3 regions of the Halalkalibacter kiskunsagensis genome follow, and region 1 is predicted to be linked to each of the others. Evidence: riboswitches for the same ligand, from Rfam matches in the RefSeq annotation. Region 1 holds a riboswitch; each other region holds the start of a gene.
What was found. Region 1 has a riboswitch for thiamine pyrophosphate ahead of SLH51_RS13895 (LuxE/PaaK family acyltransferase). Riboswitches for the same ligand answer to the same signal wherever they lie in the genome.
Positions count from the first base shown of each region.

Region 2: linked by a shared signal. The riboswitch ahead of SLH51_RS18990 (ABC transporter permease) and the one ahead of SLH51_RS13895 (LuxE/PaaK family acyltransferase) in region 1 are both predicted to bind thiamine pyrophosphate.
Region 3: linked by a shared signal. The riboswitch ahead of SLH51_RS19795 (acetylornithine deacetylase) and the one ahead of SLH51_RS13895 (LuxE/PaaK family acyltransferase) in region 1 are both predicted to bind thiamine pyrophosphate.

Region 1 is NZ_JAXBLX010000022.1:21,603-32,260, reverse strand. It holds gene SLH51_RS13920 (3-oxoacyl-ACP reductase) at 1-212, opposite strand, end outside; gene SLH51_RS13915 (ABC transporter substrate-binding protein) at 222-1,256, opposite strand; gene SLH51_RS13910 (ABC transporter permease) at 1,253-2,020, opposite strand; gene SLH51_RS13905 (ABC transporter ATP-binding protein) at 2,017-2,781, opposite strand; gene SLH51_RS13900 (acyl-CoA reductase) at 2,796-4,274, opposite strand; gene SLH51_RS13895 (LuxE/PaaK family acyltransferase) at 4,271-5,389, opposite strand; TPP riboswitch at 5,481-5,588, opposite strand; gene mtaB (tRNA (N(6)-L-threonylcarbamoyladenosine(37)-C(2))-methylthiotransferase MtaB) at 5,700-7,049, opposite strand; gene SLH51_RS13885 (16S rRNA (uracil(1498)-N(3))-methyltransferase) at 7,055-7,807, opposite strand; gene prmA (50S ribosomal protein L11 methyltransferase) at 8,071-9,009, opposite strand; gene dnaJ (molecular chaperone DnaJ) at 9,041-10,153, opposite strand; gene dnaK (molecular chaperone DnaK) at 10,366-10,658, opposite strand, start outside.
Region 2 is NZ_JAXBLX010000040.1:10,687-21,344, reverse strand. It holds gene SLH51_RS19005 (undecaprenyl-diphosphatase) at 1-385, opposite strand, end outside; gene SLH51_RS19000 (alkaline phosphatase family protein) at 566-2,050, shown strand; SAM riboswitch class I at 2,211-2,326, shown strand; gene SLH51_RS18995 (peptide-methionine (S)-S-oxide reductase) at 2,418-2,795, shown strand; TPP riboswitch at 2,926-3,038, shown strand; gene SLH51_RS18990 (ABC transporter permease) at 3,101-3,880, shown strand; gene SLH51_RS18985 (ABC transporter substrate-binding protein) at 3,898-4,941, shown strand; gene SLH51_RS18980 (ABC transporter ATP-binding protein) at 4,961-5,707, shown strand; gene tenA (thiaminase II) at 5,763-6,431, shown strand; gene SLH51_RS18970 (hypothetical protein) at 6,419-6,586, shown strand; gene SLH51_RS18965 (hypothetical protein) at 7,023-7,205, shown strand; gene SLH51_RS18960 (fasciclin domain-containing protein) at 7,575-8,069, shown strand; gene SLH51_RS18955 (TetR/AcrR family transcriptional regulator) at 8,175-8,741, opposite strand; gene SLH51_RS24520 (hypothetical protein) at 8,888-9,154, shown strand; gene SLH51_RS18950 (malate:quinone oxidoreductase) at 9,674-10,658, shown strand, end outside.
Region 3 is NZ_JAXBLX010000045.1:799-11,456, reverse strand. It holds gene SLH51_RS19830 (LysR family transcriptional regulator) at 1-29, opposite strand, end outside; gene SLH51_RS19825 (hypothetical protein) at 223-345, shown strand; gene SLH51_RS19820 (hypothetical protein) at 550-759, opposite strand; gene SLH51_RS19815 (ABC transporter substrate-binding protein) at 993-2,030, opposite strand; gene SLH51_RS19810 (ABC transporter permease) at 2,027-2,779, opposite strand; gene SLH51_RS19805 (ABC transporter ATP-binding protein) at 2,776-3,552, opposite strand; gene tenA (thiaminase II) at 3,545-4,219, opposite strand; gene SLH51_RS19795 (acetylornithine deacetylase) at 4,209-5,507, opposite strand; TPP riboswitch at 5,637-5,737, opposite strand; gene SLH51_RS19790 (S8 family serine peptidase) at 6,236-8,614, shown strand; gene SLH51_RS19785 (diguanylate cyclase domain-containing protein) at 8,743-8,895, opposite strand; gene SLH51_RS19780 (hypothetical protein) at 8,944-9,120, opposite strand; gene SLH51_RS19775 (3'-5' exonuclease) at 9,278-9,916, shown strand; gene SLH51_RS19770 (YwaF family protein) at 9,984-10,658, shown strand, end outside.

The DNA of each region.
Region 1 (10,658 bases):
GAGGCTACCGTCACATCTCCTTGTACTGTAAATGTATCCACATCATATTGCTCCATGAGTTCATCAGCAAGCTGCTCCGCGCGTTCCTTGCTCTTTACATAATTAATTACAACGGTTGCTCCTTGTTTGGCAAAGCCCTTAGCAATGGCTGCTCCAATTCCCCTACTTGATCCCGTAACGAGAACTACCTTTTGGTGTAATTGAATATCCATAAGGTCCCCCTAGTTTAATTGTTCCACTAAATCATTCGTTGCATAATCCTTGATATTCACTTTTTCACTTAGCAACTCTAACTCATAATAAGTTTCTTCTACTTCTTGTAATATATCAAGATTTAACCATCCTAAGCCTTTTTCATTCACTTCTGAATTCGTTGACGTTTGATTACGAATGTTAATAATCTCAATATTTCTTTCTACTTCTTGACCGTCAATGGCTGCAGAAACAGCAACCTCTGCCGCTTCCTCAGTGTGTTCCATTGTATAGGCAACACTATCACGATATACTTGTAAAAACCTTACTAGCATATCCTTTTTTTCTTGAAATGTCTTCTCTGTTACAACAAACACATCTGCAGGGGTATTCAACACATCTTTGACCTCAATAATATCCACTTCACCTAAGTCGTTTCGTTGTGCATCAAACAGACCTGTATCTGTTGCTGCTGTTGCGGCGACTTGTTTTGTCATTAAGGGACCAAAGTTTAGTACTCCTGTCTCAATAATATTGATATCATTTTCTGTCATGCCTGCTTGGTGTAAAAGTACGAGAAGATTTTGATACGTTCCACTACTCAAGCTATATACACCAACATCTTGTCCACGCAAATCTTCCACACTTGAAATATTGCTCTCCTTAAGAGAGATTAGATTAAACACGTTTTCAGGATAAATGTTATAGATTATTCGTAATTCCTCACCTTGCTCTAAAGCTAGAAGAACAGCCTCAACATTCGCAAATGCAATATCGGCATTTCCCGCAATAATATTACGAACTGCATCTCCACCACCAGCTCCAGGAATGTATTCAAAATCAATGTTTGCTTCTTCAAACCAACCTTTTTCCTCAGCTAAATAGAGGTTGCTTTGTTCTGTAATTGGTTGACTCCACGAGGCCATTTTTATTTTTTCTGCTTGTTGTTTTTCTACTACTTCCTCATCTTCTTGGTGTTCTTCCTCCGTTCCACAACCAACTACACTAAACATAAACGCTGCAAAGATAAATGCGGTACTCGTCTTTCTGATAAATCGTCTCATTTCATTTCTCCCTTAGAATAACTATATTTTTTAAAAAAGAGTACTTCAATCCAGTTAATCGACTGATATAAAACTATTCCCATAACGGTTAGTAAAATAAAAACAGAAAACATTAATGTTGTATCTAACATCCCTTGAGACGCAATAATAAGGGCGCCTAATCCCTTATTCGCCCCAATAAATTCACTAATAACAGCTCCAACAATACTTAAAACTATCGCAACGCGCAAGCCTGAAAAAATGTATGGCATGGCAGTTGGAAGTCGTAGTTTACATAACGTTTGATATCTTGTTGCTTTTAATGAACGAAACAGCGCCAATTTTTCTCGACTTACATGCGAAAGGCCTGTAACGGTATTCTCAAATAAAGGAAAAAAGCAAACAAGTGCAACAATCACAATTTTAGGTGTATAACCAAAACCAAACCACAAAACAAGCAAAGGTGCGAGCGCTAATTTAGGCATAGCCTGTGAGGCAATAATATAGGGCTGTAAAACCTCCTGAATCGTTTTTGATTGTGCAACAAGAAACCCTAACCCAATTCCAAGTACAGCCCCAACGAAAAATCCTCCAAACACTTCAAAGACTGTTGCAAATATATGTGGATAAAAATAACCGCTTTGAAAATGCTTAACTAAGGTAACAACAATATCTGTAGGCGCAGGTAAAATAATTTTTGAAATTCCCTTAACGTGTACAATAAATTCCCAAGTAAAAAGCATAATGATAAATATCAACAGCGAATAGATCTTCGTACGCTTCATGATGAACTCCCACCTAATCCCTCAATAGTGTCATATAGTTCTTTTACAGACTTGATGAAAGAAGGGTCAAATTTAAGTTGTTTCAGTCTTGGTTTTGAAAAAGGCATCTGAAACTCTTTTACTACTTTTGCAGGTTGTTCACCTAATAACACAACACGATCTGATAAATAAGCAGCTTCCGTAATATCATGTGTAATAAAAATCGTCGTAGAAGAAAATTGTTCTGTTAATTTCATTAATTCTAGTTGAAGTTGCTCTTTAGTCATCGTATCTAAGGCCGAAAAAGGCTCGTCCATTAAGAGAATTTCAGGCTCTGTCATAAATGCTCTAGCTAAGGTAACTCTAGACATCATCCCTCCAGATAACTCATGAGGAAACTTTGTTATATGATCGGCCAACCCTACTAAGGCCAGTACTTCTCTTGCCTTCGTACGGTCCGCTTTACTTGGTCTTTTTTTTAACTCAATTGGCATAAGAACATTTTCTAAAACTGTACGCCACTCGAGCAGAACGGGCTTTTGAAATACATATGTTATTTCATCAAGTGGCTCATTGATCTTATGCCCTAATACGACAATCTCCCCTTTAGTCGGGTTCAACAACCCGCCCATCATTTGTAACAATGTCGTTTTTCCACTACCACTTTTTCCAATAATGCTAACAAACTCACCCTTTTGAATTTGTAGATTAATGCAATCGAGCACAGGAGTTTGCTCACCTTTAAACTGCAAGGCAACATCTTGACATGTAATAATTGTCATTTCATCACTCCCTTTTACTCTCTGTATACATCAAAGAAATCAATCTGCTCTTCTAACGAAGACTCAACATCACAAAATCTCACTAAATCAGCTAAATGAAACCTTCCATCATGATGCCACCCAGGCTCAGGGTGAGGCATGGACCCTAGTGCACAAATTCGATTTACTCCACATTCTCCTAGCATAGAAATAATTGAAGAAAATTCCTGAGGAGGACAACCGACCCCAACCGTTTGCACAAAGCCTTCAACCTTTTTTATTAACGGTTTTACTTCTGCCATGTTGTTAACTGGAATAACTGTTACAAAACGATTAAGAGGGGAAAATGGAAACTCTCTTTCTTTTTCACCAAATTCACGGTAGACAACCGTCCATTCCGTCCCCTGTTCACTTTTGATCAAGTCAAGGCTAGAATTCTCAAAGCTTTCAAATTCTAACACTGTCCGCTGCTTCATAATTGCATGATGTTCTTCGTCTTTTAACGTCGCACGCGGATGGGTGTGCTGGAAATTGTCCATTTCATTTGCAAGCATTTGAGCAAAATCATGTGCAGTATACATGCCACCCCGCTCAACGAAAAACACATGTGGCGATAAACAACCTTGCTGATCAAACCAAGAAACATCATAAGAGGCCAATTTCGCCGTCTGCCACCCTTTAGTTGCAGCTAAACATTCTTTCGTAATCACACCAAAGCTCACTTTATGCCCATGTGAATGAAAGCTTGCATGAGGTGGTATTTTCTGTCTTACTGTTTCAATTGTCTCTTTTCCACCATAAGCAATGACAGCATTCGAGGATTGAAAACTAATCGATTCAAGCGCCTCATCTCCACCCTTCCACCACAAGATAGCCATTGCATCTCCTAGTCTATCGTCAACTTCGGCAATTGTTTTGGCGAACAGCACTGGAAATAACGGTTCCGAAGATGACACTTTTCCGATTGTTGCTGACTTAAGTAACATGCCGGCAGCCAAGCTCCAAAGTGGCAAGGCTGGAACATTGCCTGAGAAAATATGAGTAATGAGCCTAGGGCCGTATGCTCGGTGCACTCCTCCTGATTTGCGCGGACGGAATTCATCTAAAATAAGCGGGTTAGCAAAGTCTTCATCAATCATGCGCTGCAATTTTTCTTTCCGAAATTGTCTAAGGTAACGACTAATAAATAAGCGAATCATTTCACGATCATAGCCTGTAATAATTGGTAATAACTGCTCTGCTAGCTTTCGTAACTCATAATCCGGATGTAACCACTTTTGAACAGCCTTATCAAAAATATCAATAATCTCATTCGTTTTTAGTGTTTGCACGTATTCTAATTGTTGTTTTTTTAGTGTTTCTGCAATTTTCTCCAAAAGGTCTGGTGTCAATTCAGGCATGTGTAATTCGACCGATTCACTATGATTTTCAAACGTCAATACCTTATAGGACGCTTCTTTAAGCAACTGCTTGCATGACGTCGGCACATGAAAACAAGAAAAGCGTGTCGTCATACAACATCTCCCCCTGTTTTCTTTGCAGCTGATAAAAACTGTTCAACGGCTAACGAGCACCCTTTTGCCTCTGCACCTTCAGCCCTACCTAACAAATAAAACCCGTCTTTTGTTTTGATTCCCATATCTTCTGTTAAAATTGCCATGACAGAATTAAGATTAGCAAGGTCATAATGAACGATAATTCCTTTTTCCCCTAGTGGCTTCTCTTGCATTTGTTCAATATCAATCACAAATGTCCTTACCCAATGCGGCGATTTTTTGATTGGGTTTAGGAGATCAATCTCATTCTGAAGAAAGTTTACGTCATACATTTGTGAACTAAGCTCTGTCATTCCGTACATATTGAGACACATCTCTAATGGCAAAGAAAACAACTTGCTCATTTTTTGCTTAAATTCTGTTGGAGTCATCTCTCTAGAACGGCCCTTTGCCCCACCTGTATCCATTAGACGACTTTTGGGGGGCAAAGTAAAATTGATTCTCCTTCTGCTACATTCATCTAGTAAGTGGATAAAAGAAAAGGTTGCTCCTATTACTAATACTGGTTCTTCATTCTCTTCTACAGTTTGTAGTGCCTCAATCAGTCTTTCTACTTGAAACTCATCTTTACTAAAAGCATAGAAACTATCCTCTGATCCAAACGTTTCTTTAGCTATATGTAAGTAATGCGCTAGAGAAGAATTAGGCATCACTCCTTCTGTCGGGAAGAGCACAAACATTTTCATTGTTTCTACATCTGGTATGATAGATTCTTTAAAAAATGTTTTCATTGAAAAGTCATACGTCTCTAAATCACGGTGATAATTTTTTCCGCGTTTTTCTGGATTTGTTGTTCCACTTGTCATAAATAGCGCTTTTGTTTCATCAATCGGATGGCTAGATAACGTCGTGAGTTTAAACGCATCAATAGGAACAGGAGGAATATCAGTGTAATGTTTCACTGTTCTCGGTGACACACGACGCTTCCTGCAAAACTTTCGTAATGGTTGATTATGTTCATATTGAAATTGAAACACCTTTAATGCGATTGCATTAAATTCTTCATCACTTGACGTAGGTTGCTTAATAAAATTAATAACCTCTTGTTTTATTGCCTCATAATTCTGTAACACTATAAACACTCCAATTCTAAAATACAATAAAAAAAACCGCTTCGAATTTCGAAAGCAGTCATCATTCTTAACTATAAAATAACAATAGCTTATTTTATGATGTCCACTTCCCTACGCTACTTTGACATAGTTCAGGTTCAAAGGGTCTAAAGCGATGATGCTTTAATCTCAGCCTTTTTCGGCCCCCCTAGTGGGTTAGTCTTATCTTGTTGTTTGTCCAATCATATCATTTATGGCTTGGTCTTACTACAAATCAAAAACATATCCATTAGAGAGAAAGAGGCTGACCCTTTAGAGACAGCCTCTTTCCTTATCCATTTACAACTTGTTTTGCATGGGTATCCTCTATAACGCGAACAAATTCCCCTTGATTAAAAGGATAACCAGCTTTGGTAATTTTCACTTTAACAAGCTTTCCAATCATCTCTTCTGTAGCAGGAACTTTTACTTTTAAATAATTATCGGTATAGCCAATGAACAACCTACTACCCTTATCATCTTTATCACGTTCTTCTGGAATTACTTCAAGAACTTCACCTTCAAAGTTTGAAGCATATTCCTTTGCGAGTTGATTCGAAAGTTCAATTAAACGATGAACTCGTTCACTTTTCACTTCTTCATCAACTTGATCTTCCATTCTGGCTGCTGGTGTTCCCGTGCGTTTTGAATATGGAAAAACATGAAGTTCACTAAATTTATGCTTCAAAATAAAATCATAAGTCTCTTGAAATTCTTCTTCTGTCTCTCCAGGAAATCCAACAATTACATCTGAAGTAACAGCTAATCCAGGTAGAACTTCCTTTAAACGATCTAGACGTTCTCCAAAGAACTCCATTGTATATTTACGGCGCATCCGTTTTAAAACCGGGTTTGAACCAGACTGAAGCGGAATGTGCAGATGACGTACAACTTTTGTTGATCGGTCAATCACATTGATCACTTCATCTGTAAGCTGACTAGCCTCAATCGAAGAAATCCGAATACGTTTCAACCCTTCTACTTGTTCCAGGTCTTCAAGTAAGCGAGCAAGACTGTAATCTTTTAAGTCTTCTCCATAGCCACCTGTATGAATTCCTGTTAAAACAATTTCTTTGTATCCAGCCTCGACAAGTTGTGTCGCCTGCTTGATCACTTCTTGCGGGTCACGTGAACGCATTAGACCACGTGCCCAAGGGATGATACAAAATGTACAGAAGTTATTACAGCCTTCTTGAATTTTTAAAGAAGCACGTGTACGATCTGTGAAAGCCGGCACATCAAGCTCCTCATAAACACGTGACTTCATAATATTACCGACTCCATTAATCGGTTCACGTTCTCGCTTAAAATCTTCTATATACTCAAGCATTTTCACACGATCTTGTGTACCGACAACGATGTCTACCCCAGGAATGGCCATAATTTCTGCTGGGGACGTTTGCGCGTAACAACCCGTTACACAAATAACAGCATCAGGATTTTTCCGAATTGCACGGCGAATCACTTGCCGACTCTTTTTATCTCCTGTATTGGTTACTGTACAGGTATTTATCACATAAACATCTGATGTTGCTTCAAACTCTACTTTTTCATAGCCTTCTTTTTGAAACAGTTGCCAAATCGCTTCTGTTTCATAATGATTTACTTTACAACCTAATGTATGAAACGCAACAGTAGGCATTACCTTCACCTCATTAATTCGAAATGGTACGAAATCGCACTGAGCGCATAAAGCGATGCTGTTTCCGTACGTAAAATCCGCGGACCAAATCCACAGGCAATTGCACCTGCTTCAGTCAATTGCTTAAACTCATCTTCTGTTATCCCGCCCTCAGGTCCAATAATAATTAAAATCGATCCGCCAGAAGAAAGAGCCGTTAACGCTTTTCCCAATTGCGCTTGTTCGCGACTTTTTGCTGTCTCCTCATACGCCAAAATAACTGTATCATATGAGGAAAGCTCTTTTTTTAGTTGAGCAAGAGAGCATATGTTATGAATAACTGGAATCCGTTCTCTATAAGACTGTTCAGCTGCTTCTTTTGCAATTTTACCTAATCGCTCAAGCTTCTTACTTGCTTTCTTTTGATCCCATTTAACGATAGAACGTACAGCAACATAAGGAAGAAAACCCGAAGCACCTAGCTCCGTTCCCTTTTGAACAATAAGCTCAAGCTTGTCTCCTTTAGGAAGTCCTTGTGCAATCGTCACTTGAACAGGTAACTCTGTATCTGGACGTAACTTTTCTAAAATATCAGCAATAATTTCGTTATCTGCCTTACTTGATATGCAGCATCTAACTGTCCGCGAGTCATTATCACTACAAATAATTTCATCACCAACATCCATTCTCATCACTCTAAGGATGTGCTTGACGTCATCACCTATAATTTGAACTTGCTGCTCTGTCATTTGCTCTTTCGCAACAAAGTACCGTTGCATCATCATCGTCCTCACTATGGTTTTGTTTAGGAAAAAGGGACAGTCCACGCCTGTGTTAAAATAGCTACACTAGCTGTATTACATTGATTAGTTGAAAAAAAGTGGCCTTTAAGCAATGAGCGTAGCCGTTGCCATTGGTGTGAGAAGTGTCTCACACCTTAAAGCCCGCTATGAGTGGGTTTCTCAATCCGCAGGCGCGCAACGTGCGGAGCCATTGCCACTTCCTCGATGGACTTTTTCAGTGCCCTCGATTTCCAGCTTTTTTAACTAGCCTTTTTTGCAATAATAGCTACCCAGTCATCCATTTCAACAATTTCATCTATAATAAATCCACCTGCGACTAACGCATCTTTTACTTCTTGCTTCTTCCGCTTAATAATCCCTGATGTAATATACGTTCCATTTGGTTTAAGAACCGCTGCCGCATCTTGAACAAACCGAACAATAACTTCTGCTAGAATGTTCGCGACCACAATATCATATGGCCCTTCTATATCTTCAAGTAAATTATTCTGTTTCACCGATACGACATCTTCTACACGATTTAGCAACACATTTTGCGTGGCACTTTCAACAGCGACATAATCCAAGTCAAGCGCTAGAGTGCTTTTCGCCCCTAACTTTGCCGCAGCGATACTTAACACCCCTGAGCCAGTACCCACATCAACAATCTTCTCTCCGCCTTGAATCACCTTGTCCAAAGCCTGAATACAAAGAACCGTTGTTGGATGAGTTCCTGTTCCAAAAGCCATACCAGGGTCAAGTTCAATAATCGTCTCGTCCTCCGTCGGTTCATACTCCTCCCACGTAGGCGTAATCGTTATTGAGCTCGATACCTTTACAGGCTTATAATATTTTTTCCAAGCTGTTGCCCACTCTTCTTCATGAACCTCAGCAATTTGTACCTTGTTATTCCCAAGATCAATATCATACATAAGTAAGCCATTGATGGACTCTTTGATTTCATCAATGGTCTCTGCTAGAAAGCTATTTACAGGGAAATATGCTTTTATAATAACTCCTTCTTCCGGATAATCATCAGGAGAGAGTTGGTAGATCTCACCGAAACGATCGCCCCACTCACGGACAAGGTCCATGGGATCTTCGATTACGACACCACTTGCACCAGCCTCGTGCAAAATATTACAGACTGGCTCCACCGCTTCCTCTGTCGTATGAATACTAAACTCCGACCATTTCATCATATCTACCAACTCCACTTTTTTAAAATTATTATCCTTTGAAAGCCCTTCTTACTTTAGCAAAAAATCCATCACTTTGTTCATCAGGCTGCCCACCAGACATTTGGGCAAATTCACGGATCATATCTCTTTCTTTCTCCGTTAAATTCTTTGGAGTTACAACACGAACTTTCACATGCTGATCTCCTTGACCACGTCCATGAACATTAGGTACTCCCTTGCCACGAAGACGGAAATTTGTACCGGTTTGCGTACCTGCAGGAATTTTTAGCTTTACTTTTCCATTTAGGGTTGGTACTTCAATCTCGTCACCAAGTGCTACTTGCGCAAACGTCAGTGGCATTTCACAGTAAATATCATCTCCGTCACGTTCAAAGAATTCGTGTGGTTTCACATTAAAGACCACATATAAATCACCCGCAGGGCCTCCGTTTACTCCAGCTTCCCCTTGACCAGATACACGAAGTTGTTGTCCATGATCTATACCAGCTGGAACCTTTACGCTGATCTTCTTACGTTTACGTACTTTTCCTTTTCCACCACACGTGGTACATTTGTTTTTAATAAATTTACCTGTACCTTCACAATGGTGACAAACTCTGCGATTCACTACTCGGCCAAAAGGTGTGTTCTGCTCAACATTTAACTGTCCAGAACCACCACAATGTGAACATGTTTCTGGCTTGGTACCCGGTTTTGCTCCAGAACCCGTACACGTTTGACACGTCTCTTCACGTGGAATTTCAATTTCTGTATCTTTTCCAAACACGGCTTCTTTAAAATCAAGCGTCATTGTATATTGAAGGTCTGCACCTTGACGTGGGGCATTCGGGTTACGACGTCCACCGCCCCCACCGAAGAACATGTCAAATATATCACCAAACCCTCCACCAAAGTCTCCAGCTCCACCACCGAATCCTTGATTTGGATCAGTATGTCCAAATTGGTCATAATGGGCTTTCTTTTGAGGGTCACTTAGTGTATCATAGGCATCTTTTACTTCTTTAAATTTTTCCGTAGCGTCAGCTTCTTTATTGACATCTGGGTGATATTTGCGCGCCAATTTTCGGTACGCTTTTTTCACTTCGTCAACTGAAGCATTTTGATTGACACCAAGGACTTCATAGTAATCTCTTTTACTCATGTCATCCACTCCCGACTCTATTCCATAACGTTCATCTTATCATCATCTTATCAATATCTGCAAGATATAGGACAGAAGAACCGTTAACACTTTTTGGTACATTCGTAGAAAAAGCCAAAGTCATCTACTCTGACTTTGACTTTTCTACATTAATCAATCAACAAGAATCTTTTAATACTCATTGATTTGCCCGATACTAGATGATCGAACTATTATTTTTTCTCTTCTTCTTTTACTTCTTCATAGTCCGCATCAACTACATTATCGTCTGCATTCTCAGCGCCTGCTTGTGCACCTTCAGCACCTTGTGCTTGTGCAGCTTGAGCTGCTTGCTCATACATCTTAGTTGATAGGGCCATGACGATTTCTTGAAGCTCGTCTTTAGCTGTGCGAATTTCGTCAATATTATCTGATTCAATTGCTTGCTTTAACTTATCTTTCGCAGCTTCAGCTTTATCCTTTTCTTCTTGCTCAACATTATCGCCTAGGTCTTTAAGCGTTTTTT
Region 2 (10,658 bases), on a different contig from region 1:
CCGTTAACATGGATAGCCCCAACATGATCGACCCGAGAATACGTTCCCGTAGAAAAATCGAAGTAGCTATAGCAAACACAAGCAGTGTATGTTTACTTGGAAAAGAAGAGTCTGTCTTTGAAGGAATAAGAATGCCTACACGGTGTTTCACAAAAGGGCGGGGTTTAAAATACACCAGCCTAATCAACCTATTGATGAACAAGGTAAATACTGCAGATTTAATTGCAGATAGTGCCACTTTTCTGTGTGAATTTTGAAACAACATTAGAATTAAAACAAATATAAATATATAGCGAACCTTGTTTGAAAAAAATATCATTAGTATATCTAATAAAGAATTTCTTCCTGCCAACTGATTGACCTCTCTAAATAGTTTGTAGTCCATTAACTAGTCCCCCTTTATACTGTCGAAGCATATTATTCCCTTTGTAATAAGAAACATGTAGGACACGGAAATGAGAGGGAAGTTAGCACGTAGTGAATTGATATTTTCCTTCATAATTTATTATTATTTTTGCATACTAAAAAATGAACAGTGGGTTTCTTAAGTGAAATTTTAATAAGGATGAAAGGGGTGACTTACATTACTACTTCCAATAAACCAGTTATTATGGTAATGCTTGATACATTGATGGATAAACCGTTACAGCTTGCGTTAAAAGAGGAAACCTTACCTGCTTTTACATACTTTATGGAACATGGGACATATTATTCAAGCGTTGTTGCTCCTTTCCCTACAATGTCAGTAAATGTGGAAAGCACATTGCTCACAGGACATTATTCAGATCAACATGGAATCCCTGCGCTTACATGGTATAGCGAAAAAGAAAATAGGATCATTAATTATGGGACGCACCTAATTGATCAAATGAAACTTGGACTTAGTAAATGCTTGAAAGATACTCTTTACCGATTAAATAATGAACATTTAAATACAAAAGTGAAAACAATTCATGAGGAGTTAAACGAGCAAGGGAAAAAAACTGCTTCTATCAATCCGCTTGTAAACAGAGGGAACGTTCCGCACCAATTAACCATTCCTAGTTTTATCCGGTTCTTCGTTACTATTGATAAGCATATTGAAACGCAGACTGCCACAAAGTATGTCTATGGTCGCTTATCTAGGCTGGATCCTAATGGGAAATACAGCAGTGTTTGGCATAAATATGGTTTTAATAATAAATTCTCCGCTCAAGAATTTACTCATTTAGTCAATAATCATGATATTCCTGATTTTTCCCTAGTCTATCTCCCTGATCATGATAAGAACGTTCATAAACGTGGACCTATGGATACGAAGGGGATTAAGGAAATGGATAAAAACTTACAGACGATGTTGGACTCCTTTCCGACATGGGAAGAGGCACTTGATAATTATATTTGGATTTTGATTGGAGATAATGGTCAATCGGGCATAAAGGATGACAAATCACAAGCCTTTGTTGACCTAAGGAAATTATTACAGCCATTAAAGGTTACAAAATTGAGTAAGGGTGTGCGAAAAGAAGATCAAGTAGTGTTAGCAAACAATTTGAGGTCATGTTTTATCTATTCATTAAATACAGACGATGTACCACTAACAGAGATTGTCGAGAAATTGAAAACAGAGGAACGCCTCGATATGATCTCCTGGAAGATAGATCAATGGATTCATGTTGCTGCGGGTGACAAAAAAGAAAGCTTTCAATTTAAAGAAGGTGGACAAGTAAAGGATGAATTCGATCAAACTTGGGAGATTAGGGGAGATCATTCTATTCTTGATTTAACTATAACGGGAAACGATGTCACTTTCGGTGATTTTCCTGATGCTCTAAAAAGGCTTCATAGCACTCTTCATTCTCATGAAGGAGACTTTGTAGTTATATCAGCAAAACCAGGGTATGAGTTAAGAGGGGAAGTTACTCCTTCTCATGCGGGAGGCGCTAGTCATGGAGGATTTCATAAAAATGATTCTTTGATTCCGATGCTGGTTACAGGGACAGAAACGACACCTGATTTTTTCCGTATGGTCGACTTGAAAAAGTGGATTTTAGACCTTACTAGTTCATAACTTAGCAATCAAAATAAATAACTATTAGGAACAAGAAAGAGCCAACAAAAAGGCAACTTTTATCATTATTTTTAAAATATTACTTGAATTTTAGCTAAGTGGTTGATAAGATTAGTATCAATAAAGTTGTTAAAGAATAAAAAATTAAATAGCGATAAACTTCTTATCCAGAGTGGTAGAGGGACAGGCCCTATGAAACCCGGCAACCATCAAGTCAAAATATTGACTTGAACGGTGCTAATTCCTGCAAAGGTGTTAACCTTTGAAAGATGAGAGCAATGTATTTAATCATACTAACCTCTCTTTAAATTAAAGAGAGGTTTTTTTGAATGGATGAGAGGCTTATCGCTCAGGAGGAGCGATAATAATGGAAAAAGCAGTGTTTGGTGCAAGTGAATTTTTCAGTCAAAAAGCGTTTATTACAGTTTTTCGTGGTATTGAATATGTTCAAATAGGGCATTTAAAACGGGCCAATGTAGATCTAGTAGAAATATGGTTTGATCCTTGGAAAGTATCCTATAACGAATTATTAGATTTGTTTTTTGACTTGCATGACCCAACAATTAGAGAAGGTCAGCAAGTTAAAAATCAATCATTCATTTTCTTTTCTACTATTAATCAATTAACTATAGCTAAACAAAAGAAAAACGAACTAAAACATATTTTAAAAGATGAAATTATTACAGAAATTACCCCAGTATGGGAACATATTAATAGCTTGGAAGAGATCCAACGAATATCTTAATTAAACTTCACATGAAAGAATATTTAAGTTAACTGTGAAGCATTACACGACGAGTAATCTTGTTCAGTTGGAAAGAACGGAATATTGCTGTAATTCAGAATGTGTGTTACGCTTTGAAAGGAAAAATTATGAAAATTAATAGGGGAGCTATGAGGCTGGCTGAGAGGATATCCCGATGAAGATATCGACCCTTTAAACCTGATCTGGGTAATGCCAGCGGAGGGATGTTTATTAGAATTACATGTGAAATGTAAGTCTACACGCCTCTGTGGTGTGTAGGTTTTTTTTTGCGAAAGGAGGTAAACATGGTTTCTTTACGTCAGTTTGTCCGTTCAGCTGCACCTGCGATCAGCGCTATTTTAATTTTTCTCGTGTTATGGGAAGTGGTTGTTAGGTTTTGGGAGATTGAAAACTGGATTTTACCAGCTCCCAGTTTGATTGTTCATACGTTGTTTCAAACGTGGCACCTATTACCGGAACATATTTGGATGACTACGAAAGAGGCGGTGCTTGGATTTTTATTAGGGATTGCAGTTGCGTTAGTGATGGCTTTTATATTAGATATCTCACCGTTTTTACGTAAAAGTTTTTATCCAATTCTCTTATTTTCGCAAACGATTCCTATTATTGCGATTGCACCTTTGCTAATTATTTGGTTTGGGTACGGAATCCTCCCTAAGGTGCTTGTCGTAGCTTTAGTGACTTTTTTTCCGGTTGTCGTTAGTGTAGTTGAGGGGCTGCAATCAAGTGATCGGGATATGATTCGGCTTGTTAGGTCAATGGGAGGGTCATTTTGGCAGGTATTTTATTCTGTTCGATTCCCACACGCGCTTCCTAATCTATTTACAGGGTTGAGAATCGGAGCGACTTATAGTGTGTTAGCAGCTGTTATTTCAGAGTGGGTTGGTGCAAGTTCTGGGTTAGGAATTTATTTAATAAAAGCTCAAAGCTCGTTTGCAACAGACAAAGTCTTCGTTGTTATTGTGATAATTTCACTATTAAGCTGCCTCTTATTTTTAGTTGTTGTTATCCTAGGTAGAGTTATGATGCCGTGGAAACATAAGTCTCACAAATATAAAAAATGAATTAAGGAGAGAATTCGATGTTAAAGAAAGTAAGTACCTTTTTGTTATTGATTATCATGCTCGTTTTAGTTGGTTGTAATCAAGTAGAAGAGCCGAATCAAAGTGAAGAAGTGGAGTCGGAAATCGAATCAGAAGCTGGGGGAGAGGTGCCGGTTGAATCTTCAGAATTAGTTGAAGCAACCTTTATGTTAGATTGGGTACCAAACACGAATCATACCGGTATTTATGTCGCCAAAGAAAAAGGGTTCTTTGAAGAAGAAGGAATTGATTTAACGATTATCGAACCGGCGATGGAAGGTGCTGTACCAATTGTTGCGGCAGGACAAGCCGATTTTGGGGTCGGATCCCAAACTGGTGTGACCATTGCTAGATCAAAAGATATTCCAGTCGTTTCGATCGCTGCTGTGATTCAGGAGCATACTTCTGGCTTTGCTTCTCCAGTTGAAAAAAAGATTACATCACCAGAGGATTTTGAAGGGAAAACATATGGCGGTTTTGGAGGTGCTGAGGAAGAGGCGATTTTGAACACTGTTTTAAATCAGCATCATGTTGATCCTTCTTCGGTAGAAAATGTCATTGTTGGATCAGCTGATTTTTTTGCAAATACGAAGAGAGACATTGATTTTCAATGGATTTTTTATGGTTGGACAGGAATTGAAGCGGAAATTCGCGGTGAAGACATTAATATGATTTATCTTAAAGATATTGATCCTGTCTTTAACTATTATTCTCCTGTTATTTTTAGCAGCGATGCTGTAATTAAAGAGAAGCCTGAACTCGTTGAAAAATTTGTAAGAGCTATGTCAAAAGGATATGAATTTGCGATAGAACAACCAGATGAAGCAGCGGAGATTTTAATTGCTGCTACCCCGGAAACAGATGAAGAACTTATTCGTGCGTCACAAAATTGGCTAAGCCCGCGTTATCAAGGGGGGGCAGAAAAGTGGGGCATTCAAAGTGAAGACATTTGGGATAATTTTTCCTCTTGGATGCTTGAGGCTGGACTAATTGAAATAGAAGTATCGACTGAAGAAGCGATGACAAATAAATTCTTACCTTAATGAGAAATTAGGAGTGTATATGGAACTAAGCATTCGCAATCTGCAGCATTCGTTTGGCGGGGAACCCGTTATTAAAGGAATAAACCTGTATCTTCAAAAAGGAGAGTTTGTTTCATTAATTGGACCAAGTGGCTGTGGCAAAAGTACATTATTTAATTTAATTACGGGCCTTGATATTCCGCATGAGGGAGAAATTTCACTAGATGGTCAGAATATAATTGGGAAACGTGGTTATAGCAGTTACATGATGCAAAAGGACTTATTATTCCCATGGAAAACCGTGCTAGAAAATGTTCTTTTAGGTCCAATGATAACGAAGCAACAAACAGAACAAGTTAAGGAAGAGGCGCTTTCTCTTTTTCCGCTGTTTGGATTAGAAGGATATGAGCATTCTTATCCGGACGTCTTGTCGGGAGGAATGAAACAAAGAGCTGCGTTGCTACGAACCTTTTTGCATAAAAAAGAACTATTGTTATTAGATGAACCTTTTGGCGCTCTGGATGCGTTAACTCGTGAGAAAATGCATAGTTGGCTGTTGCAAATATGGAGGAAAATGCAACGAACCGTCTTATTTATCACACATAGTATTGATGAAGCGATATTCTTATCAGACCGTATTTATGTGCTAGCCCCTCGTCCAACAGAGGTCATTCTAGAAGAGAAGGTGACATTGTCTCGGCCAAGGAAAACAGAAATGAAGGTCTCTCCCGAATTTTTAGAGTTGAAAGGCCGATTAATGAACGCATTATACGAAATGAACGAATGAAAGCTATTTAACTTATAAGTTTTGGGAATAGATTATTAAAGAGAGGATGAATGAAATGAAATTTTCAGAACAACTTCGAAAAAAGGCAGATTCCATTTGGAATGCAAGCTTTGAACATCCGTTTGTTAGAGGAGTAGCTGATGGGTCATTACCAATTGAGTGTTTTACATATTATGTACAGCAAGATTCCTTTTACCTTTCCAGGTTTGCTCAAGTACAAGCGATTGGGGCTGCAAAAGCATTAGACTTTCATACAACGTCGCAAATGGCGTTTCATGCTAAATCGACTTTTGATGCAGAGCATATGCTACATGAAGGATTTGCAAAAGACTTAGGACTAGAAAAGAATAGCGAAGGCCATATGGCTGAGGAACCTGCTCCGACTGCAGTTGCTTATACGAATCATTTGTTTTCTGTTGCCTATAAAGGCTCTCTAGGGGAAGTGATTGCGGCTATTCTTCCTTGCTATTGGTTGTACTGGGAAATCGGAGAGAAGTATAAAGGCTCTACTCCAGAGCATCCCGTCTATCAAAAGTGGATTGATACGTATGGTGACGAATGGTTTGCAACGTTAGTAAAGGAACAGATTAACCGTTTGGATGATTGCGCAAAAAAAGCTTCAGCAGAAGAGAAGCAACGAATGGAGTCTATTTTTATAACAAGCAGCAGGTATGAGTATATGTTTTGGGAGATGTCCTATACGTTAGAGAAGTGGCCAGTGTAGGTGAGCTACTGAAAAAGCCGTTGCCTTGTTTTAAAGCACGCTATGAGTGGGTTTCTCAATCCGCGGGCGCGCAACGTGCGGAGCCATTGCCGCTTCTCGATGGACTTTTTCAATGGCTTCGAGTAGGAGAGGTAGTTGCAGTTATTCATAACTAGTTGTATGACCCATCCAACTGTATTTTTTGATGTGTTTTAAAGTTACTAGTATTAATGACCTTTTGAAAAATCTCCAGTTAATAGCGTCAAGACATCCTTTCCCCGTAGAAGAGAAAGGGTGAGCCAGGACGTTGCCAGGCAAATAAAGCATAATCCAAAAGGGTTGTTTTTTTAGTTTACATAAACATAATTTTTAAGACGCAAAAGAACTTTGGTCACAACATCTCACATCACTTTTTCATAGTTTATTCTAAGAAAACATGATGCAAAAAGGGGCAGCGTGGTTACGACTGTCCCGAAAACGATCGAATACAACAGCAGTAGAAAGGTAAATTATTTTCCCCTAAGGACTGGTTTTTAAACAATATTAAGGAAAAAAGCAATCACGTATAATTCTCTTTTTAATTCTCAAAATAAAGAGAGAAGGGGTGATACTATGGCGAAACGAAATGGCAAAACGAACGCAGACCAAAAGAACAAACAAGGATTTGATTCAAGTAAAACTGATTCAGAGTTCTCTAAAGAACTTGGAAGTGCAGCAGCTAACAGGCAGCACAAAGAAAAAGCTAAAAAGCTAAAATCATCCAAAAACCAAGGGAAATGGAACGGGATGAATTAATTTATTTTTATCGTTTTGCACTACGGTATAAATAAAATAAGGTGATGAAAGGTTCGGCTTGTTTGCTGGACCTTTTTTATGGTGGGCCGCATGTCTTCAATTTCTTGTTTTGCAAATTAAGTTTACTGCAGGAAGGCTCTATATGGATCATCCACTCTTCATTAAAAGGGGGATGGACGATTGCATCTTTGTTTTTTTACTAAGGATCATAATAAGTTTTTTTATTGTTCACGTAAGGATAAAAGTGTCAAATAAACGAATAATACCTTTTGAGTTTACATAACGGGGGTGTGTACTTAAGAAAGTGTTAGAGCGAATGTTATTTCTTTAAAAATTGGATGATTACCGGAAAAAAAGGAGGATTTATTAATGGATAAGAAATGGTATGCTGTGGTTTTGTTGATTTTTATGTTGGTGATGTCATTCTCAGTCGGAGGATTTGCAGCAGAGAATTCAGGAAGTAAAAAGGACATTGTCGACACAGCGGTAGAAACAGGTGACTTTAATACGTTGGTGGCTGCTTTAGAGAAAGCTGGTTTGATCGAGACACTGAAAGGCGAAGGACCGTTTACTGTATTTGCTCCGACAGATGAGGCGTTTGAAAAGCTACTAAATGATCTAAATGTAACAGCAGAAGAATTATTAGCAAGAGAAGACTTAAAGGATATTCTGCTGTACCACGTCATACCTGGTAAAGTGATGTCTAGTGATCTGAAAGATGGGATGAAGGTGAAAACATTAGCTGAGAAAGAAGTAACCATTTCGCTTGACCCTGTACAAGTAAATAAAGCAAATGTCGTAAAATCAGACATAGAGGCTTCAAATGGTGTCATCCATGTCATTGATGCCGTGTTAGTGCCATAAGAATTAATAAAGTAAGCCAATTTGAACATCTATAAAATGGACAAGACTGAATTCCGATTGGGTTCAGTCTTTATTTTTAAAATCATGTCACTCCTAAAACTCCCTTTACCGCAACGAAGAAAGCACCTTATTACTAATGTTATTAATAATCTCCGCCATTTCCTTGGGGGATTTATCCATTCCATTATCTAACCAACTTTTGATCGCGTGAATGCTTCCACTAACGACAAATAGACTTATGTATTCTGAGATTTTTTGATCAAGGTTGTTGACGGTCATCCAGTTTTTCATCGTAAATTGATGGGTGAGAGACATGACTCTCTTTTGGAAGCTAGGATCACCGTGCTCACTTAAGAGCGTTTGACAGATATCACTGTTTGTAGCGATATACTCTAATATTTTTTTTGTCATCTGTAATGCTTCTTCTTCCTTCGTGAAATTGTAGCTACTAAGTGTTTTGTTCATATCCTCGATAATTTCTTCTTCCATTTTATAAAGAAGGTCATACTGGTCTGAGTAATGGGAATAGAAAGACGAGCGATTGATGTCGGCCAGTTCACAAATTTCCTTTACCGTAATCGTTGAAATCTGCTTTTCTTTTAACAATTTCATAAGGCTATCTTTCAACACCATCCGCGTATATTTCTTGCGTCTGTCCAATTTAGAAGTCAAGGTGAACCCTCCTTTTCTATTTTTTTTGCGTAATCCAACATAACTTCGTTTTATGTTGTGAACTGGACGAATGAAAGGAAACTGTTTGTTGAATAAGCAACACCGTGTTTATATAATGAGAAAGTGAAAAGGACAGGAACACAAGAATCGTCGAACTGTCTGGAGGAACGAATGAATTAGAAGATGGCGTTGCGAAGCTTCACAACGGGACAGGTGAATTATATCGAAAAACGAGTGATTTACCGGATCAAATTCAAAAGGAAATCGATCAAATGATCGCTGAGTATGATAAATCACATTTCGAAGCAGTATCCTTTGTCTCCACAAAAAACGAGAAAGTAAACTCTGTCCAGTTTGTCATCAAAACAGAAAGTATTAAAAAAGAAGACAAGAAACAAACGAAGAGGACGTAGAAGAAGAAAAAGGATTCTGGACTCGTCTGATGGGTTTGTTTTCTAAAGGTAGTTAGGACGGTTCTGGATTTGCATTTGCAACAATTAAATCGAAGAAGAAATAATTCAGAAAAGAAATAGTGCCCGTTAACTGTTACTGTTTCAATTTAGGAACAACAAATATCACCTCTTTTTAAAGATCATATCACATTGATATGGTCTCCTTCTTTTTGTTGTTAAATCAACGTTCTTAGAGGGTGGTGGTTCACAAGTAACGGCAAACCAAAGCCTTAATCCTTGCAAGAAGCTGGTAATGTCTTTGGTTTTTGTTTGTTCTTAGGCCTTGTGGACTGACTTTTAACTTTTTATCAGCTTTTAAATAATTTATAATTATCATATAATAGTAGATATGTTCATTTATAAATAATAGTAATACGCTATGATATTGTTAAAATGGAGATAGAAAAGGTGTATGATTAGGTCGCGCCTTAACTTGGTGGGACGCCTACATCTTTTCTGTAAATTTTAGGGGTGGTAAAAATGAGCAACAGAGAAACAAAAACAGACGTCATTTTAATTGGCGCCGGAACCATGAGCGCGACTTTAGGGACAATCTTGAAAGAATTAGTACCGGACTGGAACATTAAAGTGTTTGAGAAGCTCGCAAACGCGGGAGAGGAAAGCTCTAATGAATGGAATAATGCGGGAACGGGGCATGCGGCACTGTGCGAGCTTAATTACACGGTCGAAAAACCGGATGGATCTGTAGATATTAGTAAAGCTATAAAAATTAATGAACAGTTTCAAGTTTCAATGCAGTTTTGGTCTTATCTAGTAAACAGCAAACTGATAACTAATCCACAAGGCTTTATCAGGCAATTGCCTCATATGAGTTTAGTACAAGGAGAACAAAATGTGACGTTTTTAAAGAAACGTTTTGAAGCTCTGTCAAATAATCCCTTATTCGAAGGGATGGAATTTTCGGAAAATCCAGAAAAACTGATGGAATGGATTCCACTTATTATGCAAAATCGCGCTTCGAATGAACCTATAGCAGCAACAAAAATCGACTCTGGAACGGATGTCAACTTTGGTGCTTTAACGCGCATGTTGTTTGACCATTTAAATAGTAAAAATGTCGATATAAACTACAACCATACCGTGAATGATATTAAACGTACTAGCGTCGGCTTGTGGGAATTGAAAGTACGGAATCTTGAAAGCGGTACTGTCGAAAGTCATACTGCAAAATTCGTCTTTATCGGAGGCGGGGGAGGAAGTGTACATTTACTGCAAAAATCCGGTATTCCTGAAGGAAAACATATTGGCGGATTCCCGGTAAGCGGAATCTTTATGGTATGTAATAATCCGGATATTGTAGCACAGCATCATGCAAAAGTATACGGCAAAGCTAAGGTTGGTGCTCCTCCAATGTCTGTTCCGCATCTTGATACACGATTTATCGAAAATAAAAAATCGTTGCTATTTGGACCGTTTGCCGGCTTCTCACCAAAGTTTTTAAAAT
Region 3 (10,658 bases), on a different contig from region 1:
ACAAAAATCTTCAAGTGATCTATATTCATGGTAACCTCTCTTATCATTTCATCATTGCAACTATTGTTATCACCAATATATCAAATGATAAGAATAATGGATACTATAAGGAAAAACACCATCAATATGAACTCCTGATAATCATAATTTATTCCATGTCTCATATATATGGACAAAGAGTATATTAACTAGTAATTAAATTAATGATTGGTGGTGCTTAAATTGAAAATTATTTCATGGTATGCTCACAAAGAAAATAAAAAAGACAAGAAGGAAGAAAACAAAACACTAGAAAAAATCCCCTTAAAAGATATATTTAAGGCGAAGAAAAACAATCAAGATTAACAGGATTCGATTCCGTTTTTTATCAAAGACTGCAATTTTACTAGAGTCTGCTTTCCTCATACATTACCTAAAATAACAAAGCTACACCTTTTAACATTTTTTAAGTACTCTAAAACGTTAAATAGGTGTAGCTTTTACAAAGTCTTTGCACTTTTCTGCTGCTTACTGCATAAATAGTACCCTCTATCTTTTCTCTTTATCTAATTATTTTGATAGGCCAGCCAGATACATAATAACCCCTTTTCGACCTAACGACTGGATTAATTGTAATTTTTTGAGAACCATCTGCGCATGACCTTTTTGTTCGACAGTGTGCAGGATCTCTTTGACAGTGGCGGTTTTGTTCGTGAAAGGAGAAACCAATATATCTTCCTGTACAATTCCGAAACGTTCCTCTAAATATTGTTCTATCAAAGAAATCACTCCTTCATTTTTAATTGTCCCACTATAGCGAGACTGTCAAGCATTTTTTCTACTTTGCTTGTTGTATAAATTTTACATCGTCTAAAGTTGTCTCTACAAACATCTCGTTAGGTTTTATATCAGAAAAAAAATAAATCCCGTCACTAATTGGACAAAATTACTAAAGTAGACAAAACGAAAAGCTACTAACTAATAAATCAGTCAGTAGCTTCATAATATGCAATTTATTCTACAATGTTTACAAAAACATCGGATATAGATGGTGCTTCTTCAATTAATTCAAATTCCAACATCCAATCAATTGTATCTTGCCAAGAGTCTCCTTCTTGGCTTCCAAACCCTGTATCCGACTCCATTTTTGGAAGAAGGATTTCTAAACTTTCTTGCTCCACCTCTTCAATAAGTGGGAAGTTTGCTTCATCTTGGTTCGTTAACAAAATGTTTAAAGCTTCTTCAGGGTTTTCCTTCATGTACTCATATCCTTTTGTCGCTGCGCGCCAAAAGGCTCTAATCTCTTCTTCTTGTGCTTCCCATGTTTGATCACTCGTTACGACAACAAGTTCATAAAAACTTGGAACTCCGTAATCAACTGGATTGAAGTAACGTGTTTTGTGACCTTCATAATTTAAAACTGGAACTTCATGATTAATATAGGCTCCAGATACTGCGTCTACTCGCTCACTGATAATTGAAGAGCCTAGCTCAAAACCTACGTCCATCATTTGGACTTCATCTGCATCTCCACCATCATTTTCAACAATTGTTTTAATTAGTGCTTCGTTAACTGGGATGCCAGGATAACCAACTGTTTTGCCTTCCAAATCTTTCGGACTTTGGATTTCGCTCTCTTCTAAAAAGATAACATGGTTCAGCGGCGAACGAACAATGGCTCCAACTGATTTTATTGGAACATCTTGGTTCGCACGTGCAGTTACGACATCTGGTTGATACGAAATTCCAAGAGTGATTTGTCCAGCTGCAGCTAAGTTAATTGGATCCGTTGGGTTCGCTGGAAATTGAATGTTAACCTTCACTCCTTCCTCTTCAAAGTAGCCATTTTCTTGTGCTACATATAAATAACTATGTACAGCATTAGGGTACCAATCTAACATGATATCAATTTCTGCTACCTTAGCTTCTTCTTCGATCGCAGGCTCAGGCGAAACACCTTCTGATTCTACTTGCTCTTCACTAGCTCCACCACAAGCTGCAAGACCTATTACCACTAATGAACTAATACTAGCTGTTATCCACTTTTTCATTCTGTTCTCCTCCACTTTAACGAAATTTTCTCGAGTAATACAACAATCAAAAATAACACAATTCCTATAGCAGACAACAAGACTATAGGTGCAAATACACCCGCCCCATCAAATTGCGTCATCATCCGTCTACTAAAGTAACCAAGACCTGCTTTGGCACCTAACCATTCTCCAATCGCGGCTCCTATGACGCTTAAAGTGACAGCCACTTTTAAACCTGAATAAAAATGTGGGAGTGCTGAAGGGACACTCAATTTAAAGAATATATCCTTCTTACTCGCCCCCATTGTCAGCATCAGTTCTTTTAAATCTTTGCTACTTGAACGAAGGCCATCGAACGTGTTCACTGTGATTGGAAAAAAGGTGATTAAGAGTGTCACAACGACTTTGCTCCAGATCGAATAGCCAAACCATAAGACAAAGATTGGAGCAAGAGCAATAATCGGAATTGTTTGTGATGAAATAACAATTGGGTAAAATGTTTTTTCAGCAGCTTTACTTACACTCATCCAAATCGCTAATCCAACCCCAAGAAAGATGGAGAACGCTAATCCAATTAAAATAATCGCTAACGTTGCTGGCAAATGCACAAGAAATAACGTGTTTCGACTATCATATAACTTCACCATCACTTCTGTAGGCGATGGCAAAATAAATGTCATACCAATCACTCTAGCAACGATTTCCCAAATCAGAATTAAAGCAACAATAAGTACCGCTGGTGTTACATAATCTTTTACATGCCTCATGTTGCCACCTGTTTACGCAGTTGGTCGATTAATTGTTCTTTCACCGCTATCACGTCTGGCGAGTGGATATCTCGAATCTCTCGTGGTCGTGTTAAAGGGACATGAACCTCCACGAGCTTTTGAACAGGCGCTTCTGTAAAAACAAATACACGGTCGGATAAAAATAAGGCTTCATCGACATCATGAGTGATAAATAAAATAGTCGTTTTCCACTTTTCCCATTGCACTAACAACCATTCCTGCATCGACAATCGTGTAATGGCATCAAGGGCACTAAACGGTTCATCCAACAACAATACATTTGAACCACTTAATACCGTTCTCAGAAACGATACACGCTGCCTCATGCCACCAGATAAATCGCCTGGATACTTTTTTTCAACATCTTTTAATCCAAACTCACCTAGTAGGTCGGATACTTTTTTATGAGCTTCTTGTTTTTTTACCCCTTTTAATTCAAGAGGAAGTGTCGCGTTGTCCAAAATCGTTCTCCAAGGCATGAGTAAGTCTTGTTGCGGCATATATCCGACTTTCCCAAAGCGATTCGGATATCTTTTTCCATTTATAAGTATCTCTCCATTTAAAGGCTCTTCAAGTCCTGTTATCAGTCTGAAAATCGTACTTTTCCCCGATCCACTTGGCCCTATTATGCTAATGAATTCACCTTTATGTACATCAAAATCGAATGAATCTAGAATGAGGAATGATTGTTGACTTTTGCTTTCTTTATAGTGAAAACTGACCCCTTTTAACTGTAAAGATGGTTTACTCATCAGTTGGCCACATTTCCTGTTTGTATGACATGTCCCAGAACATATACTCAAAACGCGTCGTATTTAAAAAGATTTCTTCTAGCTTCTCAAGTTCTAACTCAGGTTTTCCTTCTGTTAGCGTATCAAGCAGGTCAATGCACCAATGAGCTAATTCCCCAAACTCTTCTGAAGAGTACATTTGAATCCATTCACCGTAAAATTCATGCTCGTTTGCTCCTGGTCTTTCATTTAATTCTTTTCCAATTTCCCAATAACTCCACATACAAGGAAGAACAGCAGCCACAAGATCTGCTAATGTCCCGTTTTGACCAACGTGTAACATGTAATGTGTGTAGGCAAGAGTTGTTGGAGCTGGTTTGGCTTGTTTAAACTCTAATTCTTCAATTTCAAACTTCTTTGCATACTTTAAATGAAGAGACATTTCTTCATTTAAAGTTGAATCTAATAATTTTGCAAACTTTCCCATCGTTTCAACGTCTTCTGCTTTCATTGCACCTAAAGCAAAAAGCTTTGCATAATCAATTAGGTACAAATAATCTTGAATCATGAAGAAACGGAACTTCTCACGATCAAGTGTCCCGTCTCCGATCCCTTGAACAAAAGGGTGAGCATGATTCTTTCTCCAAATTGGTTGCAATTTCTCATACAAACGTTCACTAAATTTCACGTGTCCGCACCTCTTTTTTAGATTGATTTGTCCAGTTATAAATAAATGTAGTAAGTACTTTTGTATAAGCAACAAGTTGCTCAATCGATACCTGCTCATTAACAGAATGGGCGTTTAGCAAATCGCCCGGACCATATATAACTGTTGGGATCCCTGCATCTCCTAACCATCCACCGTCTGTTACAGTTGGCGAAACATCAGAGATTGCCTCTTGTGCCGTTATTCGTTGATGAGAACTAGCTAATAACTGGACTCCTAGATGGTTGGGGTCTACTTCTAATGACGGAAAAATCTCTCCACGCTCTTCGATCATCGATGTTCCACCCCAAGTAAACGTAGGAGGATTCTCACGCAACCAAATATCACCTTTAGCTACATTGAGAATGTGCTCTTCTATCTCATTAGCTACTTGCTCATATGTTTCATTTGGATAGAAATGCACTGTAATCCACAACCTACACTCATCTGCAATAAACGCAGCATGCCTTCCCCCCTCGATCACTGCTGGATTGATCGTATTTGAACCTGGTGGGCACCCTGGATAGCTTTTTGTTATGGCCCAGTGGCGCTCTAACTCTCCAAGTCCTTCCATTACTTTCGTCATTTTTTCGATCGCACTTGCGGCTACTAAATTGCCACCAGCATGAATCATGCTTCTTCTTGTAGCATCATGGTAAGTTTGATTGCTTTTCACTGTGATCCAACCAGTGATGACGCCACCTTGTCCTTGAATATGTAAATCACTTGTATCAACAACTATGGCAAAATCAGCGCTATATCCACGTTTGCAGCATTGTAGTGTACCAGCTTCGCCTACTTCTTCTCCAATGACAGATTGAAATAAAAGATCACCACGTAATTGAATACCCGCTTCACGAATGAGTTTAATTGCAAATAATGCCCCAGCTAATCCACCTTTCATATCAGCTGCACCACGTCCAATGACAACTCCATCACGGACGATCGGAGTAAAGGGATCCAACTCCCACTCTTCATCATCACTTACTTCAGCAACATCCATATGTCCATTAATTATCAAGCTGTTATGTGAATTAGAAGCCGTTCCTTTCAAAAGCCCGACTACGTTAGGATCATTCGGGTATATATCCCACATATCAATCTCAAACTCTAACTCTCTTAATAAGCTAGCAACATATTGTTGGGCTTCTTTCGTATTCCTTGCTGGCGGTGCAGGTGTTTGAAAAGAAATGAATGTTTTTAGTAAGTCAATCATCTCACCTTTTCGTTCATCAATTTCCTTTAATATGGCATCTAAACTTTTTGACACGTCCTATCCTCCTTTTGAAACCACTTTCTCATAATACGAACACTCAATGTATCTCATAAAGACGCAAAAAAACCACTTCAATTTCGCTCGAAGTGGTTGAGAACATAAAAGTATCCTTATTAACAAATAAACTTTCATACACTTCTTCCCTCCGCTAGTTCGAACTAGATCAGGTTATAAGGGTTAAGATAACTATCTCTCTCAGCTAAAAAGCACCCCTAGTAGTGATTGCTATTAAATTTAAAACTTACTACTATTAGTTGTACCATACAATGGTAACAACATCAACAAGTTACAGATAGCTAACTTATCATTCACTTACCTTAAAATCATTTAAACAATATGCATTTTTTCTTACTTTTATAAATCAACCATTCGAGAAACGAATGATAGAATCGGCCAGTACTTACTTTCCACCTAGGTTCATCCGCCTATTCATTTTTGCTAATGTCTATGTTATACCTCATAACTTCTTTCATTTTTCAGTAATAAATCCGCTACATTTCATTTTAATAATACTTTTAAATGTCTATGGACCTAATTATACATATTTCGCGACTCTATAATTTCGCACTTGGTAATATTATCTCATTTTTATTCAATAAAAAGGTTATTACTTTCAAATTATCGAATTTTCTCAAATATCATGAGGGAATGTGATCAACTGGAGGTAATTTAAGATACGATCAGTTACCCACAAATCAAAAAAAAGGAGTTGTTTCAGAAATATGCATCAAAAATTTCATAAGCTCGTTATGTATTCACTTATTTTCTTAATTACGATTGCGGGTTTTGCTCATTTTGGTGGAACAGTTGCAGCTAATCAAACCGCACCCGAACTCGCTTCTATTTTCACTGATATCGATTTGAGTTCCTCTAAAGAAATAACTGTTATTGTTGAGATCGAAGAACCATCATTACTCGAGGCAAAACATCGCAGAAAAAGCCAAACGAAACAAAAACTACAACGAGAACGAAAACAAGTCATTTCTGACTTACAACAGCTATCTTCTTCGAGTAAAGTAAATCGAGAATACGACTACGTATTCTCAGGATTCTCTGTTGAAATCGCAGAAAATGAGATACCTAATTTATTATCGGTAGCTGGGGTGAAAGCCGTTTATCCAAATGTTACATATCATGTTGCATCCGTTAGCGAAGCAACACCTATTGATCCTGAATCTTTCAGTCCTGATATGATGGCTAGCGCTCCTTTTATTGGTTCTGTTGAAGCTTGGGATGAAGGTTTTACAGGTGAAGGTGTAACAGTCGCTATTATTGATACCGGAGTCGATTATATTCATCCTGACTTAGCTCATGCATTTGGTGATTATAAAGGATACGATTTTGTAGACAATAACGCTGATCCCCAAGAAGGGGCAGGCCAATATCATGGAACACATGTTGCAGGAACAGTTGCTGCAAACGGGACAATCAAAGGCGTAGCTCCAGATGCCTCACTTTTAGGATATCGGGTTCTTGGTCCTAATGGGGGAACAACCGAAGATGTTGTCGCAGCTATCGAACTTGCTGTTAAAGACGGGGCAGACATTATGAACCTCTCTTTAGGAAACACGTTAAATAATGCTGACTGGGCAACAAGTATTGCTCTTGACTGGGCAATGGCTGAAGGTGTTGTTGCTATTACTTCCAATGGGAATAGCGGCCCTAATAATTGGACAGTGGGTTCACCCGGTACGTCTAGAGATGCCATTTCTGTTGGAGCAACACAACTACCATACAATGTTTTCAATGCAGACATATTTACATCTGAAGAAGTAGCATATCCAAGTGCAGAAGTCATGGGACACCCTTCAGAAGAAGCACTACTTAGTTTAAATGAAGGTGAATATGAGTTTGTTCATGTTGGATTAGGTGCTGCAACTGACTTCGAAGGAAAAGATCTAGAAGGAAAGGTAGCTTTAATTAGTCGGGGAGAATACCCTTTTATTGATAAAGCAACCAATGCAAAAAATGCTGGCGCTATTGGAGCTATTATTTACAACAACGTTGAAGGTGTTCAACCAACTGTATCTGGTCTGGCTGTTCCAACCATCATGACGACTCTAGAAGACGGTCAAAAACTAGTAGCAGAATTAGAATCTGACAACAACACAGTATCATTTGAAATTGAATTTGATAAAGAAGTTGGCGAAACGATGGCAGACTTCTCATCACGTGGGCCAGTATTAGATACTTGGATGATCAAGCCAGATGTATCCGCACCTGGTGTAAACATTGTAAGTACTTTTCCAGGTAAAAGCTATGCTGCTTTGCAAGGGACAAGTATGTCAGCTCCTCACGTCGCTGGTGCGGCAGCCCTAATTTTACAAGCTAACCCAAGTTGGAATGTCGATTTTGTGAAAGCCGCTCTTATGAACACTGCAGAAAAATTATATAACGCTGATGGGAACCTCTATGCTCATAACTCTCAAGGAGCAGGTAGTATCCGAGTTCTTGATGCGATCGAAACAAAGACACTTATTACTCCTGGAAGTCATTCATTTGGAACATTTTTAAAAGACAAAGGACGTCAAGTTGAGCGTCAACATTTCACCATTAACAACCTTGCTAGTGAACGTAAAAGATATGATTTTGACGTTCATTTTGATGGAAATCCAGAAGGTATCAAAGTGACAATAAGCGATAATTTACAAGTACAAGCTAACCGCTCACAACAAGTAAACTTTAACGTTAAAGTAGATACTAGCAAACTAGAAGCTGGTTATTACGAAGGAACCATTGTAGTTAGCAACAACACAGAATCTTATGAAATCCCAACAATTCTTTTTGTAAAGGAACCAGACTACCCAAGAATTACCCACTTTGACCTTGTCACTTTAGGAAATAATGTTTTTAATGGAAGTGTTTATTTACCTGGAGGTGCAGATGAGGTTGCATTATGGCTCTATAATGATACAGGACAATACGTAGGTAATTCAATTATTGGTACTAATGTTCTAACTACAGGTTTCTATCACTTTAATTGGGATGGAACAATTGAGTCAGGTACACTTACACCTGGATCTTACTATGTTATCGCATTTGCCGAATATAAAGGTGAATATGGATATGTTCAATTAGCTGATCTAATTGAAATCAAATAACGATTAGATAATAACACCTATCTCTCTCAGTAAGAGATAGGTTGTTTTTATCTATATGCATACTATTATTACCCTCGAATTTTCGATACTCCTTTGAAGATCTTTTCAAAAATATCAAACTTCCTAGGTTAGACATTGCTTAAGTCCGGTGTATAAAACTGATAATTTTTCCCATTTCTCTTAGCATGATACATTGCTTTATCTGCATTTTGAATTAACGTTTCTCTGTCTTCTCCGTCTTCAGGAAACATGCTGATCCCGATACTAGGTGAAACGTTCAATTATCGGAAATGGGGTAGAAACAGACTCAATAATACGATTAGCAATATCTATAATCTCTTTCTTATCTGTTTCTTCAAAGATAATAATTGTATCTCAAGTAATTTCCGATTTGGTAACTCTGTTAAATCATCATAAAAGGCAAGCTGTTTAAATTCTTCTTCTTTTTCTTTTTGCGTTGTAACATCAAGAAAGACCCTTCCTATCCTTATCAACTTCCCATACATGACCACTCTCCATCTTCTTCAATCGATTGGCTAATACTAATTAAGGAATACCTAATAAAACCATTAGAAACATCATATTTTTGCATCGTATAAGCTTTATCAGAGAAGAGTATAAGTATAAGTATAAGTATAAAGAATGTTGAGAGGATGATGGAGCGTGATAGCTGTTGTTTATGACCTAGAGTTAATCAAACGGTTTCGAAAAGGACAACCGAGTGAAATTGTTGAAATAGGAGCGTGTAAAGTTGATTTACAAACAAGAAAAATTATAGATCATTTTCAACAGTATATTTCTCCAAAACGAGGACACATTTCAAAAAGTACAAGAAAATTTATAAAGATGAAGGAAGAAGATGTTGAAAAAGCAGTTCCGTTTGACATAGGCATCCATAAGTTCTCCAAATGGCTTGGTGAAGAATACTTTTTATGCTCATGGGGCAAAGACGACCGTGCTCATTTTATCAATCAATCGGTTCAAAACAAACTTTCTCTTGAATGGTTGCGAAACTATAATGACATTCAAAAGCCGATCGGTAATTTGTTAACAGAAGAAGGTAATAATCAATTAGGGCTGAAAAATGCCTTAATGATGGCTGGAATCGAGCCGACAGGAAAAGCTCACCGTGGAATTGATGATGCTATTAACACAGCTATGTTATTAATTAAATTTCTAGATAAAATTGAACTAAGAGAAAATCATTTGTCTCCAAAGGAAATTCAGAACCATTTCCGAAAATACAAACGCTCGAGGTTTCGTCACAAAGATCAAACGCCTAAAGAAAAACAACATCCATAAGAAACACCGCCAAATCATTCGTAATCATTCATAGTATTTTGCGTATTCAAGAAGGAGGGTGAAATAAATGAACTCTATATTTGAATTAGATAAGTTTGTTGATGATTCGCTTTTTTTATCATTCAGGCATATTGTCACTCTCATTCTTTTTTTGTTTCTTATTATACTCCTTTATACATTACGTCAGTATTATCAAATCAAAAAGTATGGTCGCTGGACCCTTTTCTTTTCACTAGCTTTTTCTGAAATAAGTTTACTGTTGTGGAGCAGTTCCGTTGACCAATGGCATATTCGATATAACTTACCGTTACATCTTTGTACGATTAGTTTGTATCTAAGTATGTACATGCTTGCTTTCAAAAGTTATTTTGTATTTGAAGTTGTCTATTTCTTTGGAATAGGAGGAGCATTGCAGGCTATCATTACACCAGATTTATTTTATACTTTTCCTCATTTTCGTTTTTTTCACTTTTTCATTGCACATTTTGCCATTATTCTTGCTAGTTTATATATGGTATGGGTCGAGAAATTCACTGTTACTTTAAAATCTATTATTAAATCAATGCTTGTATTAAATACATTTGCCATAATTGCTTTCTTCATCAATAAAGTGACTGGAGCTAACTATATGTTCCTATCTAGAAAACCTCCGAATATCAGCATTCTCGATTACTTAGGGCCTTACCCTTGGTATATCTTCTCGCTTGAGCTTGTTGCTTTATTAATGTTTTTACTCCTTTAT